3 regions of the Micromonospora sp. NPDC048930 genome follow, and region 2 is predicted to be linked to each of the others. Evidence: riboswitches for the same ligand, from Rfam matches in the RefSeq annotation. Region 2 holds a riboswitch; each other region holds the start of a gene.
What was found. Region 2 has a riboswitch for cyclic di-AMP ahead of ACGFI9_RS20635 (NlpC/P60 family protein). Riboswitches for the same ligand answer to the same signal wherever they lie in the genome.
Positions count from the first base shown of each region.

Region 1: linked by a shared signal. The riboswitch ahead of ACGFI9_RS34885 (coiled-coil domain-containing protein) and the one ahead of ACGFI9_RS20635 (NlpC/P60 family protein) in region 2 are both predicted to bind cyclic di-AMP.
Region 3: linked by a shared signal. The riboswitch ahead of ACGFI9_RS24980 (C39 family peptidase) and the one ahead of ACGFI9_RS20635 (NlpC/P60 family protein) in region 2 are both predicted to bind cyclic di-AMP.

Region 1 covers NZ_JBICUB010000024.1:52,190-57,705, forward strand. The annotation lists gene ACGFI9_RS34865 (STAS domain-containing protein) at 1-282, shown strand, start outside; gene surE (5'/3'-nucleotidase SurE) at 315-1,136, opposite strand; gene ACGFI9_RS34875 (SRPBCC family protein) at 1,302-1,787, shown strand; gene ACGFI9_RS34880 (hypothetical protein) at 1,789-2,301, opposite strand; gene ACGFI9_RS34885 (coiled-coil domain-containing protein) at 2,408-3,475, opposite strand; cyclic di-AMP (ydaO/yuaA leader) riboswitch at 3,480-3,612, opposite strand; gene ACGFI9_RS34890 (cation diffusion facilitator family transporter) at 3,757-4,671, opposite strand; gene ACGFI9_RS34895 (HelD family protein) at 4,777-5,516, opposite strand, start outside.
Region 2 covers NZ_JBICUB010000007.1:320,082-325,597, reverse strand. The annotation lists gene ACGFI9_RS20650 (zinc metalloprotease) at 1-453, shown strand, start outside; gene ACGFI9_RS20645 (pyridoxamine 5'-phosphate oxidase family protein) at 523-1,068, opposite strand; gene dcd (dCTP deaminase) at 1,147-1,725, shown strand; gene ACGFI9_RS20635 (NlpC/P60 family protein) at 1,773-2,807, opposite strand; cyclic di-AMP (ydaO/yuaA leader) riboswitch at 2,820-2,955, opposite strand; gene ACGFI9_RS20630 (N-acetylmuramoyl-L-alanine amidase) at 3,187-5,214, shown strand; gene ACGFI9_RS20625 (C40 family peptidase) at 5,279-5,516, opposite strand, start outside.
Region 3 covers NZ_JBICUB010000010.1:109,094-114,609, forward strand. The annotation lists gene ACGFI9_RS24970 (hypothetical protein) at 1-429, shown strand, start outside; gene ACGFI9_RS24975 (hypothetical protein) at 579-1,361, shown strand; cyclic di-AMP (ydaO/yuaA leader) riboswitch at 1,650-1,791, shown strand; gene ACGFI9_RS24980 (C39 family peptidase) at 1,991-2,830, shown strand; gene ACGFI9_RS24985 (alpha/beta fold hydrolase) at 2,945-3,697, shown strand; gene ACGFI9_RS24990 (CDP-glycerol glycerophosphotransferase family protein) at 3,688-5,421, opposite strand; gene ACGFI9_RS24995 (D-ribitol-5-phosphate cytidylyltransferase) at 5,447-5,516, opposite strand, start outside.

The DNA.
Region 1 (5,516 bases), on a different contig from region 2:
ACCGCGTACGAGGTACGGGAGGCGATCGCCGAGGTGCTCGCGAAGGGCCGCCCCGCCCGGATCGAGCTGAACATGCGGCTGGTCACCTTCATCGACTCGGTCGGCATCAGCGCCATGGTGGCCGGTTTCCAGACCGCCGAGGTCAGCGGCGTCAAGCTGGTGGTCACCGAGCCGAGCCGCTTCGTGCACCGGCAGCTCTGGGTCACCGGCCTGCTCGGCCTCTTCGGCGCCCCCGAGCCCTACTTCGCCGACAGCGGCTCCGAGGTGCTTCCCGGCGCCTGATCCCGCACCCGTCGGGCGGGGGCGCGCCCCGCTCAGCCATCGAGGCCGGACAGGTCCACGTCCGCGGCCTCGGTGACCGCCCGGACGGCGGTGACCGTGGCGTACCCGGCGGCGAGCAGGGCCAGGTCCGTGCCCGGCGGGACGGACTGCCCGGGCTCCTCCAGCGAGGTGCGGACGAACCCGTGGCCCGTCTCGGCGACGGTCATCTGCACCTGACCGAAGCCGGCCAGCGAGCCCCGGCGCACCCCGAGCAGCCGCCCGTACGGCAGGTCCGGGGCGTTGACGTTGAGGACGCTCTCCGCCGGCCCGGCCAGCAGCCGGGGCAGCAGGTCCAGGGCGACCCGGGCGGCGGTGGACCAGTGCCGTTTCGGGTCCCGGACCCGGGCGGCGGCGGCCACCGCGGCCCCGCCGCTGGCCGCGGTGGCCTCCCCGGCGGAGAGCACGTCCAGCGACACCGCCATCGCCCGGCAGCCGTTCGCGGCGGCGGTGAACGCGGCCCCCACGGTGCCCGAGTGCAGCACGGCCCGGCCGGCGTTGGCGCCCCGGTTGATGCCGGAGAGCACCACCGACGGCGGCGGCCCGAACGCGCCGTGCACCGCGATCAGCGCGATGAAGCCGGGCGACCCGCCCACCCCGTACGCGGGCACCCCGGGCAGTCCGGGCAACGGGTGGTCGCGTACCACGACGTGCCCCTCCCGCTCCACCGCGGTCAGCGCGGCGCTGGTGCCGCTCGCCTCCTCCAGCGGCGCGGCCACCACCACCTCCAGCCCCCGGTCCACGGCAGCCCTGGCCAGCGCGCCGATGCCGGCCGCGGCGATGCCGTCGTCGTTGGTCACCAGGATCCGCGGCGTCATCGCTCGGCCGCCTCCCGCTCCGGCATGCCCCACCTCGCAGACCTCCCGGTCGGCCGGTGCCCGGGCCGGCCGGTCGGCGGGCCGGATTCCCCACCCGCCCCGCGTCATGCCGGCGTGGTGCGGGACCTTCGACCGTTGCCAGGCCGGCCCCGGTACGGGACGATCGTGCGGACCGTCGACGGCGAGGGGGAAGGGTTGCTCAGCAGCGACAGCTTCAGCTACACCGTGCAGGCCCGCTGCACCCGGGCGGAGGCTTCCGCCCTGCTCGGCGACCTGACTCGGCAGGGTGAGCTGCATCCGCTGATCGTCCGCGTGCGGGAGTTGCCGCCCCGGCCCGGCGCCCTGGCCAGTTACGCGATCACCGACCGGCTGGAGCTGGGCCCGCTGCACTTCCCCGTCACCTACCAGGCGGACGTGCTGATCGCGAACGAGGACGAGGTGGTGACCGTGGCCCGGCAGCAGCCGGCCACCACGGTGCGCAACCACACCCGGCTGCGGGACGAGCCCGACGGCGTGGTGCGGATCGACGTGGAGATCACCCTCTCCGCCCCGGCGCCCCTGTTCGGGTACGCCTTCCGGCAGGCCCGCGCGGCCCACCTCGGCCTGGCCAGCCGGCTCGGCGCCACCCTGGAGCAGGGGCGCCGGGCCTGACTCACGCGCCCCGGCCGGCCGGCACCGCGCGCCGGGCCGCCGGCACGGTCGCCCGGCGCAGCCGCCCCCACGGCTTGTACGTGGAGAGCACGGTGGCGATAAGCAGCAGGGTGGTGGAGACGCCCGGCGCGACGACCAGGTCGACCCGCAGGTGGGCGTCGGCCGCGGCGCCGAGGTCGCCGAGGTGCCGGACCCGGGGGGTCAGCAGCAGGAGCACCAGCCCGAGCATGACGGTGGTCAGGCCGAACTTGACCAGCACCCAGCGCCAGCGCAGCAGGCCCCAGGGGGTGAGCAGCGCGCTCGCCACCCCGACCAGCCAGACGGCCACGCTGAGCGGCGCGAACAGCCAGGTGACCAGCAGCCCGGCGGTCGGGTAGACCACCTCGGGGTCGGCCCCGCGCAGCCCGGCGATGCCCAGGGTGAGCAGTACCAGGTCCGCGCCGAGCCAGCCCAGCGAGGTGACCAGGTGCAGGGTGAGCAGGGCCTTGCGCCCAGCGGGGGAGAGTCGGCTCATGCTGCCGATCCTGCTTGGCCGGATTCGTCGCGTCGTGGGGCCGGTGTCGACATCCGGCGTACGTCACCGGACGTAGGGTGGCCCGCCAGGGGCGGGCCACCCCGGGTCAGTAGACCGACAGGTGCACGTGGTTGGTGTGGTCGCTGGACGGGTCGCCGTTGCCGCCGCTGTACGCCTTCCACCCGCTGCTCGGCAGCCAGATCTGCTTGTACCAGATCACGTAGAGCACGGCGAGCGCGTCGGAGTTGCGGATGAAGTAGGCCGCCAGGTTGTTGCCGTACGTCTTGTCGCCGCCGGTGGCCACCCCGCCGAAGCCGTCCTGCTGCGCGGCGAAATCGCACGCCCGGCCCTTCGGGTGCTCACCCGAGCCGCTGGGCCGGTAGCAGGAGACGTACCGGGTGAACCCGGCGGCCTTGGCCTGCTGGAGCGCGTGCAGCGTACGCGGGGTGATGCAGCCGTCGGCGGGCGTCGGGTCGTTGACGCTGCACGACTCCGGCGGCCACGAGCCGTCGGCGTTGCGCGGCGCGGGGGTCGCGTTCGCGGTCGACGTGCCGCGGGTGCCGCTGCCGTCCGCGGTCGCCGCCCGCCTGTTGGCCACCTCCAGCGCGTGCTCGGCCTGCTGCTTGCGCTTGGCCATCACCGCGACCTGCTTGCGCTGCTCCTGGATCTCGCCGTTCAGCGCGGCCTGGGTGCGGGTGGCCCGGTCCCGGGTGTCGATCAGGTCGCGCAGTGCCCGGTCCTCGTGGGCGGCGACCTGCTCCAGCGCGGCGGCCCGGTCCAGGAAGCCCTCCGGGCTGCCGGCGCCGAGCAGCGCCGAGGCGGTGCCGAGCCGCCCGCTCCGGTACGCCACCGCGGCGATCTCGCCGACCTTGGCGTCACGGGTGCCCAGCTCGGTGTTGATGGTGGCGAGCTGGGTGTTGAGCTGCTTCTGCCGGGCCACCGAGCGGTTCAACGCGGTCCGCGCCTCCAGCCAGCCCTTGCTGGCCGCGTCGAGCTGGGCGCGCAGGGCCGGGGTGCCGCCCTCGTCGTCGCCGGGCGCGGCGGCGAGCAGGCCGGTCGGGGAAGCCGCCGAGGCGGGGGAGACCGGCAGGGCCGCGACGCCGAGGGCGAGCGCCGCGACGAGCAGGGCCGCCAACCGGGCGACCGTCCGTCGTACAGGTGCCACTGATGGCATTCAGGTGTCCTTCCGTCAACCGCCGACCGGGTTAGCTGACGGGTTCGGGACGGAAGATCCCTACCGCTGACGCGGATGCACCCCAGGTACGTGGTTCCCCGGCTCGCCGTGCTCCGGCGATTAGGCGACGGCCACCTCCGGGCGCCGGTGGGCGCCGCCCGGCGGAGGCCGCGACCGAGCCTACCGGCGGGTCGCCGGGCCGGCCCCGGTCGCGGGGCGGTCAGCGGCGGTCAAAACCGGCATAAGTGCACAATAGCCACTTGGATTTAAGATTGCCCTAATTACCACTCGACTTGCCCGCAGGCCCCGGCGGACGCTCCGGGTTCGATCTGCAACGTGGCGTGCTCGATGCGGAAGTCCTCGTGCAGGGCGGCCCGGGCCGCCGCCAGCACGTCGCCCACCTCCGCGCCGGGAGCCATGGTGAGGTGTGCCGAGGCCACCTCCATGCCGGAGGTGAGCGTCCAGACGTGCAGGTCGTGCACCTCCGCGACGCCGGGCACGGCGGCCAGCCGGTCGTGCACCGCGGTCACCTGGAGGTGTTCCGGGGCGGCCTGCACCAGGATGCGCACCGCGGCCCGGCCGAGCCGCCAGGTGCGCGGCAGGATGAACAGCCCGATCGCGACCGCGACCAGCGGGTCGGCCCACCACCAGTCGGTGAGCGCGATGAGCAGGGCGGCGCCGATCACGCCGAGCGAACCGAGCAGGTCGCCGAGCACCTCCAGGTACGCCCCGCGCAGGTTGATGCTCTCCTCCGCGCCGGAGCGCAGCAGCGCGAAGGCGGCGAGGTTGGCGAGCAGGCCGAGCAGCGCCACGGCGAGCATCGGCCCGGCGAGGACCTCCGGCGGCTCGCCGAACCGGCGGACCGCCTCGACGAGGACGTAGACGGCGACCGCGCCGAGCAGCACCGCGTTGGCCAGGGCGGCCAGCACCTCCAGCCGGTAGAGCCCGAAGGTGCGCTGCGGGTCGGTGTCGGCGCGGCGGGTGGCGGTGATCGCCGCCAGGGCCATCCCGATGCCCAGCACGTCGGTGAACATGTGCCCGGCGTCGGAGAGCAGGGCCAGCGAGCCGGTGGCGAACGCCGCCACCGCCTCGACCAGCATCAGCGCGGAGAGCAGCCCGAACGCGGCCCAGAGCCGACCCCGGTGGCGCTGCGCGGCGTTGGCCACCGCGCCGCTGTGGTCATGACCTGCGCCCACGCCCACACCCTCTCGTCTCTCGCCCCGCCCGGGCTCAATCTATGCTCACATCGCTATGTATGCAAGTGACGGTCGGCTGTCGGCGCCCGTGAGCGGGAGCCGTCGTCAGCCGACCGGGTCGAGCGTGGTGAGGCGCTGGGTGGCCCGGGAGAGCGCCACGTAGAGCGTCCGCACCCCGGAGGGGTCGGCCCGGATCTCGCTCGGGGCGATCAGCGCCACCCCGTCGTACTCCATGCCCTTGGCCTCGAGGCTGGTCACCACCTGGAGCCGGGTGTCGCCGAGGTCGCCCAGCCAGCCGGCCACCTCGTCCCGGCGCGGCACCGGCGTGATCACGCCGACCGTGCCCTCGACCTCGGCCAGCAGCGCGCGGACCGCCGCCACGGTGGCTGGCCGCAGCTCGGCGGGGGACACCGCCAGCTCGACCGGCGCCACCCCGGTGGAGCGCACCGCGGTGGGCAGCGGCAGGTCCGGGTAGAGCCGGCGGATCTCCGCCGCCGCCACCGCGAAGATCTCCGCCGAGTTCCGGTAGTTGGTGGTCAGCTCGTACCGGTACCGGCGGCGGCGGCCCAGCGCCTGGTCGCGGGCCCGGGTCAGCTCCTGCGGGTCGCCCGTCCAGGCGGTCTGCGCCGGGTCGCCGACCACGGTCCAGGAGGCCAGCCGGCCGCGCCGGCCGATCATCCGCCACTGCATCGGCGAGACGTCCTGGGACTCGTCGACCACCACGTGGGCGTAGTCGCGGTAGTCCTCGGGGCGCTCCCGGGCGGCGGCCCGGGCCGCGCGCTGCCGGTCGGCGTACGTGCTCAGCTCGCGGACGCCCCCGGCGAGCTGGAACGGGTCACGCTTCG
Region 2 (5,516 bases):
CGGCAGATGAAGACCTCGCTGCGGGAGGGCGGCAAGAACACGCTGAACGTGTACCTGGGCGAGCTGAGCGACAACCTGCTCGGCTGGGCCACCTTCCCGAAGCGCAAGCTCGACAGCATGGACGGCGTGGTCGTGCTCAACGAGTCGCTGCCGGGCGGCACCGCCACCAACTACAACGAGGGCGACACCGGCACCCACGAGATCGGCCACTGGCTGAACCTCTACCACACCTTCCAGGGTGGTTGCGCCGGCTCCGGCGACAGCGTCGACGACACCCCGGCCGAGGCTTCCCCGGCGTACCAGTGCCCGACCGGTCGGGACACCTGCAGCGCCGCGGGCCTGGACCCGATCACCAACTTCATGGACTACACCTACGACTCGTGCATGCACCAGTTCACCGCTGGTCAGGCGAGCCGGATGATCACCGCGTGGAACGCCTACCGCGCGGCCTGAGCACCCAGCACCGAACCGCCGGTGCCGGCCCTGTCCTCGGACGGGGCCGGCACCGGCGTTTTCGTGGGCTCAGGCGGCCGGACGGCGGGTGTCGAAGCCGTGCCGGCCGCGCCGGCCCTCGACCGGGCCGACCGTACGTCGGGGCGGGGCGGTGGCCCGCGGGTCGAGCCAGACCTGCACCTGCGGCCGGCCGGCGCCCGGCTGGGCCGCCTGGTCGCGGCGGGTCAGCATCGCCACGTCGATGGTGAACTCGAACAGCCGCCAGTCGATCTGCGGGGCGGCCCGGCCGAGCTCGGCCACCCGGGCCAGGGTCGCCGGGTCGGTCACCGGACGGGCCCGGCCCGCCAGGTATGCCTCGTCGTCGCTCTCCTCCGGCGGGAACGAGTGCAGCGCGTAGCGGCCGTCCCGTTCGAGGTCGCGGCGCTTGGGCGAGTCGATGACGAAGCAGTAGAGCCCGTCGTCGGTGATGACCGGGGAGACCGGGTGGACCCGGGGGCCACCGTCGGCGCGGACCGTGGCGAGGTAGCCGAAACCCGGCCCGTACTGCTGCATGAGAAGGCGGATCTCGTCGGCGAGTCGGGGCTCGTCGGCGGCGAATTCGGACCAGGATGCCATGCGGACATTCTATCGAACAGGTGTACGAAGATGTAGTCCGACACGCAGGTCACCCGTACCGGTCGCTATGGTGTTCCGATGCTGCTCTCCGACCGCGACCTGGTCTCCGAGATCAAGGCGGGCACGCTCGCGCTGGAGCCCTTCGAGCCCACGCTGGTGCAACCGTCCAGCATCGACGTACGCCTGGACCGGCTCTTCCGCGTCTTCAACAACCACCTCTACACCCACATCGACCCGGCCATCCAGCAGGACGACCTGACGTCGATGGTGGAGGTTCCCGAGGGCGAGCCGTTCGTGCTGCACCCGGGGGAGTTCGTGCTCGCCTCGACCCTCGAGGTGATCTCGCTGGGCGACCAGCTCGCCGGCAGGCTGGAGGGCAAGTCGAGCCTGGGCCGGCTCGGGCTGCTCACCCACTCGACGGCGGGCTTCATCGACCCCGGCTTCTCCGGGCACGTCACGCTGGAACTCTCCAACGTGGCGAACCTGCCGATCACCCTCTGGCCGGGCATGAAGATCGGGCAGCTCTGCATCTTCCGGCTCTCCTCGCCGGCCGAGCACCCGTACGGGTCGGAGGTCTACGGCTCGCGCTACCAGGGACAGCGCGGCCCCACCCCGAGCCGGTCCTGGCAGAACTGGCGGGTCTGGCCGACCCGCTGAACGAGGACGCAGAGGGCTCCCGCGACGCGGGAGCCCTCTGCCGACCGTCAGCCCGGACGGCCGTAACTGTTGATCTGGCCGTCGTCGACGCGCTTCATCGTGATCGGCTTGCCGGACTGGGAGGCGTGCACCACCCAGCCGCCACCGACGTACAACGCGACGTGGTGCAGGTCGCTGTAGTAGAAGACCAGGTCGCCGACCTGCAGCTCGCTGCGGCTCACCCGCCGGGTGACGTCGTGCTGCTGCCGGGCGTTGTGCGGCAGTGACACGCCGGCCTTGGCCCAGGCGGCCATGGTCAGGCCGGAGCAGTCGTAGTGGTCCGGGCCGGCGGCACCCCAGACGTAGATCTTGCCGATCTGGGCGCAGGCGAACTTGGCCGCGACCCCGCCGGGACCGCCCGGGTAGCCGGCCGGGCAGGGCGCGGGACGCAGCGGCCCACCGCCGCCGTTGCCGTACACCTTGAGCCGCAGCTTCTGGAGCCGGGCGATCTCGGCGTCGATCTGCTTCTTCTGCGCCGCGAGCTGGGCCTCGGTACGGGCCAGCTTGGCGATCATCTCGTCCAGCGGCTTCTTCTTCGCGGCCAGTTGGTCGCGCAGGTCGGCCACGGTCTGCACCTGCTGCTGCTGGCGGTGCGCGAAGCGGTCGAGCAGTTCGAGGCTGTCGACCACCTCGCCCGGCGAGCGGCTGCCCAGCAGCGCGTTCACCGTGGAGATGCTGTTCCCCTTGTACGCGTCGGCGGCGAGGCCGCCGACCTGCCCGAGGGCCTCGTCGACCTTCGCCTGCAGCGGGGCGATCTGCTTGGCCAGCGCCGCGGCCTGCTTGCGCTTCGCGGCGAGGTCCTCGCGGGTTGCGTTGACCTGTTCGATGATCGGTTCGAGCTTGTTCCAGTCCCGGTCGATCTGGGCTTCGATCTCGGCGACGGACGGATCGGCGTGCGCCGCCGTGGCGCCGCCGGTCAGGATGACGGCGGTGCCGACCAGGGCGGCGAGGGCGGTGGTGAAGCGGGACCAGCGTGAACGCGGCGCAGCCGTCAGCCGGTCGAGCGACCGGACCGACGGTGGCCGCGGGGCATGGTGTGCCACCGGGCTCCGTACTCCTTCTTCCCGACCGCCTACCGGGTTAGCTGACGGGTTCGGGCGGGAAGGGAGCCGCCCTACCGCAGAGGCTGCGGATTCACCCCAGGCACCTGGGTCCCCGGCTCGCCCGGAGGCGACTCGGCGGTGTCCGACCGTCACCACCCGGGCTGGGCGGTGAACTGGCGGTCGACGACAGACCAGAGTAGAGATCGCCGTTATCAATCCGCAACCCGAGACGCCGTGACACTCCGTACGCAAATTCGCGATCGCGGGCCCGGTGAAGATTTCCTTCAGCAGGTATTACAGGGCAGAAAGGTATTGACCACGGGCCGGGCGTGGAGTGAGGGTGGGAGCGCAGTGACCCCCATCCCTGTCTGGAGGTTTGATGCACCTCTCACCCCCGCCGTCGGGCAGACGGATACTGCTGGCCGCCGCCGTCGCGGCAGCCACCGCCCTCGGCGCCACCGGCCCGGTGGCCGCCGAACCATCCACCACCGACACCGCCGACCGGCAGCAGCAGTACGCCGCCGCGGCCGACCAGTACGGCGTGCCGCAGAGCGTCCTGCTGGGCGTCTCGTACCTGGAGTCCCGCTGGGACACCCACCCGGGCCAGCCCAGCACCAGCGGCGGCTACGGGCCGATGCACCTGACCGATGCCGAGCAGGTCGCCTCGACCCCGTCCAGCTCGCACGTGGACGAGAACGAGGACCCGCGCGGCGACGACTCCCGCCCGCTCACGCTCGACCCGGCCGTCGCCGCCGCGCCCTCCGGCGACGTGCTGCCCCAGGCGTCCCTGCAGACCGTCGACGCCGCCGCCGCGCTCACCGGCATCCCGGTGGAGACGCTGCGCACCGACGCCGCCGCGAACATCCGGGGCGGCGCGGCGCTGCTCGCGTCGTACCAGAAGGACCTGGGTGGTCCGGTCGGCGCGGACAGCGACCCGGCGGCCTGGTACGGGGCGGTGGCCCGATACTCCGGCGCGGACACCGAGGACGCGGCGGCGGCCTTCGCCGACGAGGTCTACGACCAGATCGGCCAGGGCGCCGCCCGGACCACCGACGACGGCCAGCGGGTGACCCTCGCGGCCACCGCGGTGACGCCGGACGAGTCCGGGCTGCACAAGCTGGGCCTGCGCCGCGCCGAGCGGCCGGACGGGCTGGAGTGCCCGGTCCGCCTGGCCTGCGAGTGGATCCCCGCGCCGTACGGGAAGTACGGCCCGGGCGCCGGCGACTACGGCAACTACGACCTCGCCAACCGGCCGGCCCAGCAGAAGATCGAGTACATCATCATCCACGACACCGAGGGCTACTTCGGCCCGAGCGTGAAGCTGGTGCAGACCGTGACCTACCTGGGCTGGCACTACACGCTGCGCTCGGTGGACGGCTACGTCGCCCAGCACATCAAGGCCAAGGACGTCGGCTGGCACGCCGGCAACTGGTACGTCAACGCCAAGTCCATCGGCATCGAGCACGAGGGCTTCGCCGGCCACGGCACCTGGTACACCGAGGCGATGTACCGGGCCTCCGCCAAGCTGGTCCGGCACCTGGCGCTGCGGTTCCAGATCCCGCTGGACCGGCAGCACATCCTGGGCCACGACAATGTCCCCGGCACCACCGCCGGAAACGTGGCCGGGATGCACTGGGACCCGGGCCCGTACTGGGACTGGTCGCACTACTTCGACCTGATGAAGGCGCCGTTCCAGGGCACCGCCACGCCGCACACCGGCCTGGTCACCATCGACCCGGACTACGCCACCAACCAGCCGGCGTTCTACGGCTGCAACCAGCAGCCGCCGGGCGTTCCGAAGCCGACCCCGCCGGCAGCCCCGTGCCCGCTGCGCGGTTCCTCCTCGGTCATCCTGCGCACCGCGCCGAGCGTGGACGCGCCGCTGGTGAACGACCTCGGGCTGCGCCCGAACGGCACGCCGGACACCATGTACATCTCCGACCACGGCGCCCGCGCGTCCGCCGGTCAGACGTACGCCCTCGCCGGCGTCCAGGGCGACTGGACGGCGATCTGGTACCTCGGCCAGAAGGCGTGGTTCTACAACCCGGCCTCGGCGCCCACGGCCAAGTGGGCCGAGGGCTTCGTGGTGACCCCCAAGCCCGGGAAGGCCACCATCCCGGTGTACGGGCGGGCCTACCCCGAGCGGGCGGCGTACCCGGCCGGGGTGCCGTACCAGACCATCTCGCCGCTGCAGTACAAGTTCCCGGCGGGCCAGCGGTACGCGGTCGGCGGGGTCCTGCCGGGCGAGTACTACCGGGCCGTCACGTTCGACGGTTCGGCGCCGGGTGACTGGACCGTCATCCGGGGCGAGAACAAGTACGTGCAGGTGCAGTTCGGCCACCGGGTGATGTTCGTCAACCTCGACGACGTGGAGATCCAGCCGGCATCGGTCGGCGCGCCGGCGTAACCGGTCCCGACGGCGAAGGCCCCCGGTCCGCGTGGACCGGGGGCCTTCGTGCTGCTGAGGGAGGTCAGGTGACCCGGCGGAAGCCGGCTACCGGCATGTAGCTGATCTTCGCGACCTGGATCTGCTTACCCGTGCGGGGCGCGTGCACCATGAGCCCGTTGCCGAGGTAGAGACCCATGTGATGCAGGTCGCTGTAGAAGAAGACCAGGTCACCGGGGCGGGCCTCGGCGCGGGACACCGGCCGGCCCTCGTTCCACTGCGCACCGGTGAAGTGGGTCAGGTAGATGCCCGCCGCCTTGTAG
Region 3 (5,516 bases), on a different contig from region 2:
GCCTGTTCGTTCGGCGCCGCCACGCTGCCCCTCGGCACTGCCGCGACCGCCCAGGCCGCATCCCATCCGGTGGATGGGCGCCGTCTCCCGATCGTCCAGGTGGCCCAGTCCGTTGCCGCCCTCCCCGGGCACGCCCTCCGGCCGGTGATCCACTGGTCCGGCCCGGCCCTCGCCGCCGCGACCGCCCCGAGCGCACGGCTCACCCGGGCTGCGAGTGCCCCGGCAGTCGGTGTGGTCGGTTCCCGCGCCACGGATGTCTCCATCCTGGGACCTGGGGGGTCGGACCGGGAGTTGGCCGGGTTCCTGGCGGTCGGCGGGCCGGCCTCGGCAGCGCAGCGGTCGGCCGAGGTGATCCCGGCCCAGGAGCGGCCTGTTCCGGTCGGGCTGACCCCGGCGACCGTCGGCTCCCGGGCCCCGCCCGCCCGCTGACCGCCGGGCGGGCCCGGCCCGTCTCGCCGTACCACCGAACCTCACCCCCGCATCCGCCCGACGGCGGCCCGGCGGCGCCCACTCCGGTCGCGCCCCGCGTCCACGGGCCGTGCGGACCTCCACCACGACGTTCCCGTGAGGTGCCGACCATGGAAAAGACCCTTCTCTACCACTTCCTCACCGCCGTCCCCGAGGCCGCCGCCATCTGGTCCGCCCTGCTGCTGCTCGCCCTCGGCGTCCTCGCCGCGCTGGTCGCCCGGCCGGAGCGGGACACTCCGGCCGAGGTGGCCCCGGACCCGGCCGCCGAGGAGGCCGCCCGCCTCGCCGACCTGCGCCGGTACGCCGACGAGGTGGCGGTGGCCGCCGCCGGGGCCGCGCAGAACGCCCGCCGCCGGCGCGAGCAGTGGCTGGCCGCCCAGGGCGAGGCCGACCGGGCCTGGCGGGGGTACGACGAGGCCGAGGCGGCCGCCCGCCGCCTCGCCGGCGCCGCCGTGCTGCCCGCGCCGCGTACGCCCCGCACCCCGGCCGAGTACGCGCTCCGGGAGCGGTGGCTGCACCACGCGGCGATGACGGCGCACTGGCGGGGCGACCTGACCGCGCGGCAGCTCGCCGACGTGCTGGCCCACCGCAACGGCTGGGATCCCCGCCGGCACCCGGCCGAGCAGGAGATCGTCCTCGCCCGGGCGGTACGCGACCACCGCCGGGCGGGCTGGCGGGCGGCCGCCGAGCGGGAGCAGCGGGCGTGGCGGGACGCCGAACTGGCCGCCGAGGCGGCCCGGACCCTGGCCGCCGAGGCGTACGCGGCCGCGATGGCGGTGCGTCCGGGCGCCGGGGCGCCGCGTCCCGCCGTGCCGGTCACGGCGCGCCCGGCCCCGGTGCCGGCCGGTGCCACCGTGCCGGCCGCCCGGTGGCGCCCGGCCCGGGTCGGCTGAAATTGTTACCCGAATGCGGTGAGCCCGGTCACGGTTCGCCCGAAACGGTCATCGGGAACAGCCCGGGCGATCGACTCCCGCAATTCCGGGTCGGTCGCCGCCGGATGTCCGATTGTTGCCCGACAGTTCCGACAGAACTGCTCGTCCCATTGAGTGACATCAGTGACGACCTGTTCCGGTCAGAGTAATGATGTTCGAGGTTTACGCAGGTGGGAGTGCTTGGCAGGAGGAGTACCCACCGGTAGTGTCGGCGCGTCCGGTGCGGTTTTCGATCGCAAGTGGCGACGCCGTGCCGACCCGCTCAATCGTGATCTCACGAACCGGGGACCCAGTGCAACACCGGGGTGAATCCGCGAGCCACGGCCCGCGGTAGGGCGTACTTCCCGCCCGAATCCGTCAGCTAACCCGGTAGGCGGTGAAGGAAGGAGTTCCCATCCTCGTGCCGACCACCCCCCGATCCTCCCCACGCCTCCACGGCGCCCCGGTGCCGGCGCTCGCCTGACGGCGAGCGAGTCCCGCACCCCCCCCGCCCGGCCCCGCCGGGCGCTCCCTTCCCCGCGGCCACCCCGCCCTGCAGCGCGCGTGAGTCTCTCCGCGCGTCGGGCCGGCGTGTGCCGCTCCGGCCCCCCGTGGAGGAACACGTGAAGCACCGAATGAAGCGTCAGCTGCGGCGCGTCGTGACCGAGCACCCGTACCGGATCGTCGCCGGCTCCGCCGCGGCGCTCGTGCTGGCCGGTGGCGTCGGCACGGCGATCGCCGCCAGCGACAACTCGCCGGTCCGTCAGGAGAAGACCGCCGCCGTCGCCGAGCTGGGCCCCCGCCTCGGTGAGGCCGCCAGCCGCGCGGAGGCCCGGATCGCCACCCCGACCTCCCCGTCCGCCTCGCCGAGCGCGTCGCCGACGGCGAAGGCCAGCACCGCCACGGCGGACCCGGACCTGACCAAGAAGGCGAAGCCGAAGCCGCCGTCGACCAAGGTCCTCGACTACACCTACGAGGCGCAGACCGCCTACTGGAACTGCGGCCCGGCCGCCGTGCGCAACGCGCTCAGCGCGAGCGGCGTCGAGACCACCCAGGACGCCATGGTCGCGCCGCTGAACGCCGGCGAGAACGGCACCAACTCGGCCGAGGACACCACCCGCGGCCTCAACCAGATGGTCAAGGGCAGCCCGTACCGGACCCACATGATCCCCGGCCCCCCCACCCCCGCACAGATGGACCAGCTCCAGGCCGACGTGGTCAAGGCCATCACCGACGGCCGTGGGGTGGTCGCCAACATCGTCGGCTCCGCGACCGACACCGACGGCGGCTGGCACTCCTTCCCCGGCGGCCACTACATCGCGGTGGTCGGCTACAAGAACGACGGCCGGACCGTCCGGATCGCCGACTCGGCGGACCCGTCGCTCCCCGCCTACTGGATGACCACCATCGACCTGGCGAACTGGATGGCCACCCGCGGCTACTCCGCCTGATCGCCCCTTCCCCGACGGGCCCGGCTCTCCCGAGCCGGGCCCGTCGTCGTCTGTCCGACTCCCACCGCAGTCCGCTCTCGCGCGTCGTGTCCGTCCGGTGGCACACTGCGCCCTATGGGTGAGGCGACGGGTACCCGCCATCTGCTGCTGTTGCACGGCATGGGGGCCACCGGTGAGGTGTGGCTGCCCTGGGCGCCGCTGCTGGAGCGCCGCTGGGCGGGGCGCTGGCTCGCCCCCGACCTGGCCGGCCACGGCTGGTCGCCGCCGCTGCCGGATTACTCCTTCGAGGCCCTCGCGCGCCGGGTGGTGGAGGGGCTGGGCCCGGTGGCCGAGCGGCTCGGCCCCCGGGACCGGCTCGTGCTGCTCGGGCACTCGCTCGGCGGGGTGGTGGCGCTGGCCCTGGCCGCGCGGACCCGGCGCCTGCCGGTGGACGCCGTGGTGGGCCTCGGCATCAAGGTCGCCTGGTCCCCTGCCGAGCTGGAGAAGGCCCGCGAGCTGGCCGCCCGGCCGGTGACCTGGTTCGCCAGCCGGGACGAGGCGGCCCGCCGCTACCTGCGGGTCTCCGGGCTGGCCGGGTTGTTCGCCCCGGACCACCCGGTGGTGGACGCCGGGCTGCGCCGGGAGGACGGCCGCTGGCGGCTGGCCATGGATCCGGCCGCGTTCGCGGTGGGGGAGCCCCGGCTGCCCGCCCTGCTGGCCGCGACCGACGTGCCGGTGCTGCTGGCCCGGGGCGAGCATGACCCGATGGTGTCCGACGCGCAGCTCAAGGAGTTGGGCGTGCCGGTCGCCACGCTGCCGGGGCTCGGCCACAACGCGCACGTCGAGGATCCCGAGGCGGTGCTCGCCCTCCTCGACGCCTACCACTGACCTCCGGTCAGGCGGTGGGGGAGAGCGGCGAGCCGTCCTGGGCGGACCGTGTCGGCGGCGCGCGGCGCGGGCGGGTTCCACCCCGGCTGGAGTTCCCGCCGGGCGGCGTCGAGGAACGCCTCGGCGTACGAGTCCTCGGGGAAGTCGCCGAGGTAGCGGGCCCGGGTGACCCAGCGATCCGCCGCCTTCGGGTCGGTGTCGAGCAGCGCGGTCAGCACGTCGTCCACGTTGGACATGTCCCGGCGCAGCACGTAGCCCGAGCCGGCGAGCGGGAACCGCGCGACGAAGTCCGGGCCGTCGACGCCCATGTCGGTCACCGCGTACGGCTTGCCGGAGTAGAGGTAGTCGGAGATGACCCCGGAGACGTCCGAGATCAGCGCGTCGGACCGGTTCACGCACTCGGTCAGGGTCAGCTCGCGGCCGGCGGCCGCGCCCCACAGGTGCGCCCGGCCGGTCCGGGCCCGGTCCGCGGCGAGCAGCTCGGTGAGGCGGGCGAGCTGCCGCGCCGAGGCGGGGTTCTGCGCGGTGTACGGGTGGGCCCGCAGGATCACCGTGGCGCCCCGGTCCAGCAGCCGGCGCAGCATCGGCTCGGCCACCGGCAGGGAGCAGTAGTTCGCGTCCGCGTGGTGCCCCGTCCAGGTCGGGGTGTAGAGCACCGTCGGCGCGGCCAGCCCGCGCGCCGGGTCCCGGCGTACCTCGATCGCCTCGACCTGGGGCCGGCCGACCACGACGAACTTCTCGGCGGGGATCTCCACGCCGGCCCGGGCGTACCGCTCGATCGCGGCCGGGCCGGCGACGAAGATCTTGTCGAAGATGCCGGAGACCGGGTTGGCGCTGGGCGCCTTGTCGCTGTCACCGTGGTGCAGCTGCACATGGGTGAGCTGGGAGAACCGGATGCAGTGGCTGTTCTTCGCGCCGTGGTTGACGTAGAAGGCCACCCGCAGGCTCGGCACCAGCGCCTCGTCCATGGCCTTGAGCGTCGGGCAGAAGACCACCGGCGCGCGGGTCGCCGCGGCGATGGTGGTCAGGAACTCCGGCTCCCGCACCAGGACCATGAACGGCCGGCCGATCCGTTCCAGGTACGGCAGCCACATGGTGACCTGGTACTCGGAGCCGGGCGGGGCGGAGAAGTAGAGCAGGAACTCGGGCTGGTGCCGGCGCAGCGCCCGGCCCACCGGGCCGCCCCCGGCCGGCGGCCGGAACCGGCGCCGGGCCAGGTCCAGCCCGACCGCGCCGCAGCCGGCCGCCACCAGTAGGACGGCGACCAGCGCCAGCCACGCCGGCAGATCCAGGCCGGCGGCCACCGCCACCACGGCGAGCAGCCCGAGCAGCGCGTCGTCGAGCCGGGCGGAGAGCTGTGCGGCCCAGGTGCGCACCGGGAGGTTGGCCGCCCGGATCTCCAGCGCGCCGGCGGCCCGCAGCGGCCCCACCAGCAGCACCAGGCCGAGCAGGATCGGCGCGGCCAGCGCCAGCGCCGGGTCGAAGGTGTGGTCGACCCGGCGGGCGTACCCGACCAGGATGCCGGCGGCGACCAGGACCGACTCGGCGACGGCGTCGGCGCCGGGCCGGACCCGGCGCTCGACCGCGGCGGCGGCCAGGGCGGCGACCCCGATCGCCAGGCCCCAGCCGGTCGCCCCGGTCAGCGCCACGACGAGGAAGGCCAGCACCGCCAGCCCGGTGGTCAGCCCCCGGGCGAGCAGCTTCCGGACCAGGTCACCACGCATGTCGCCGGTCGCCTCCGTCGTGCCCTCAGCCGGCGTCGACGCCGCTGGACAGCTCGTCGTCGGCGGGGGCGGTCGGCTGGGCCGGCACCGCCACC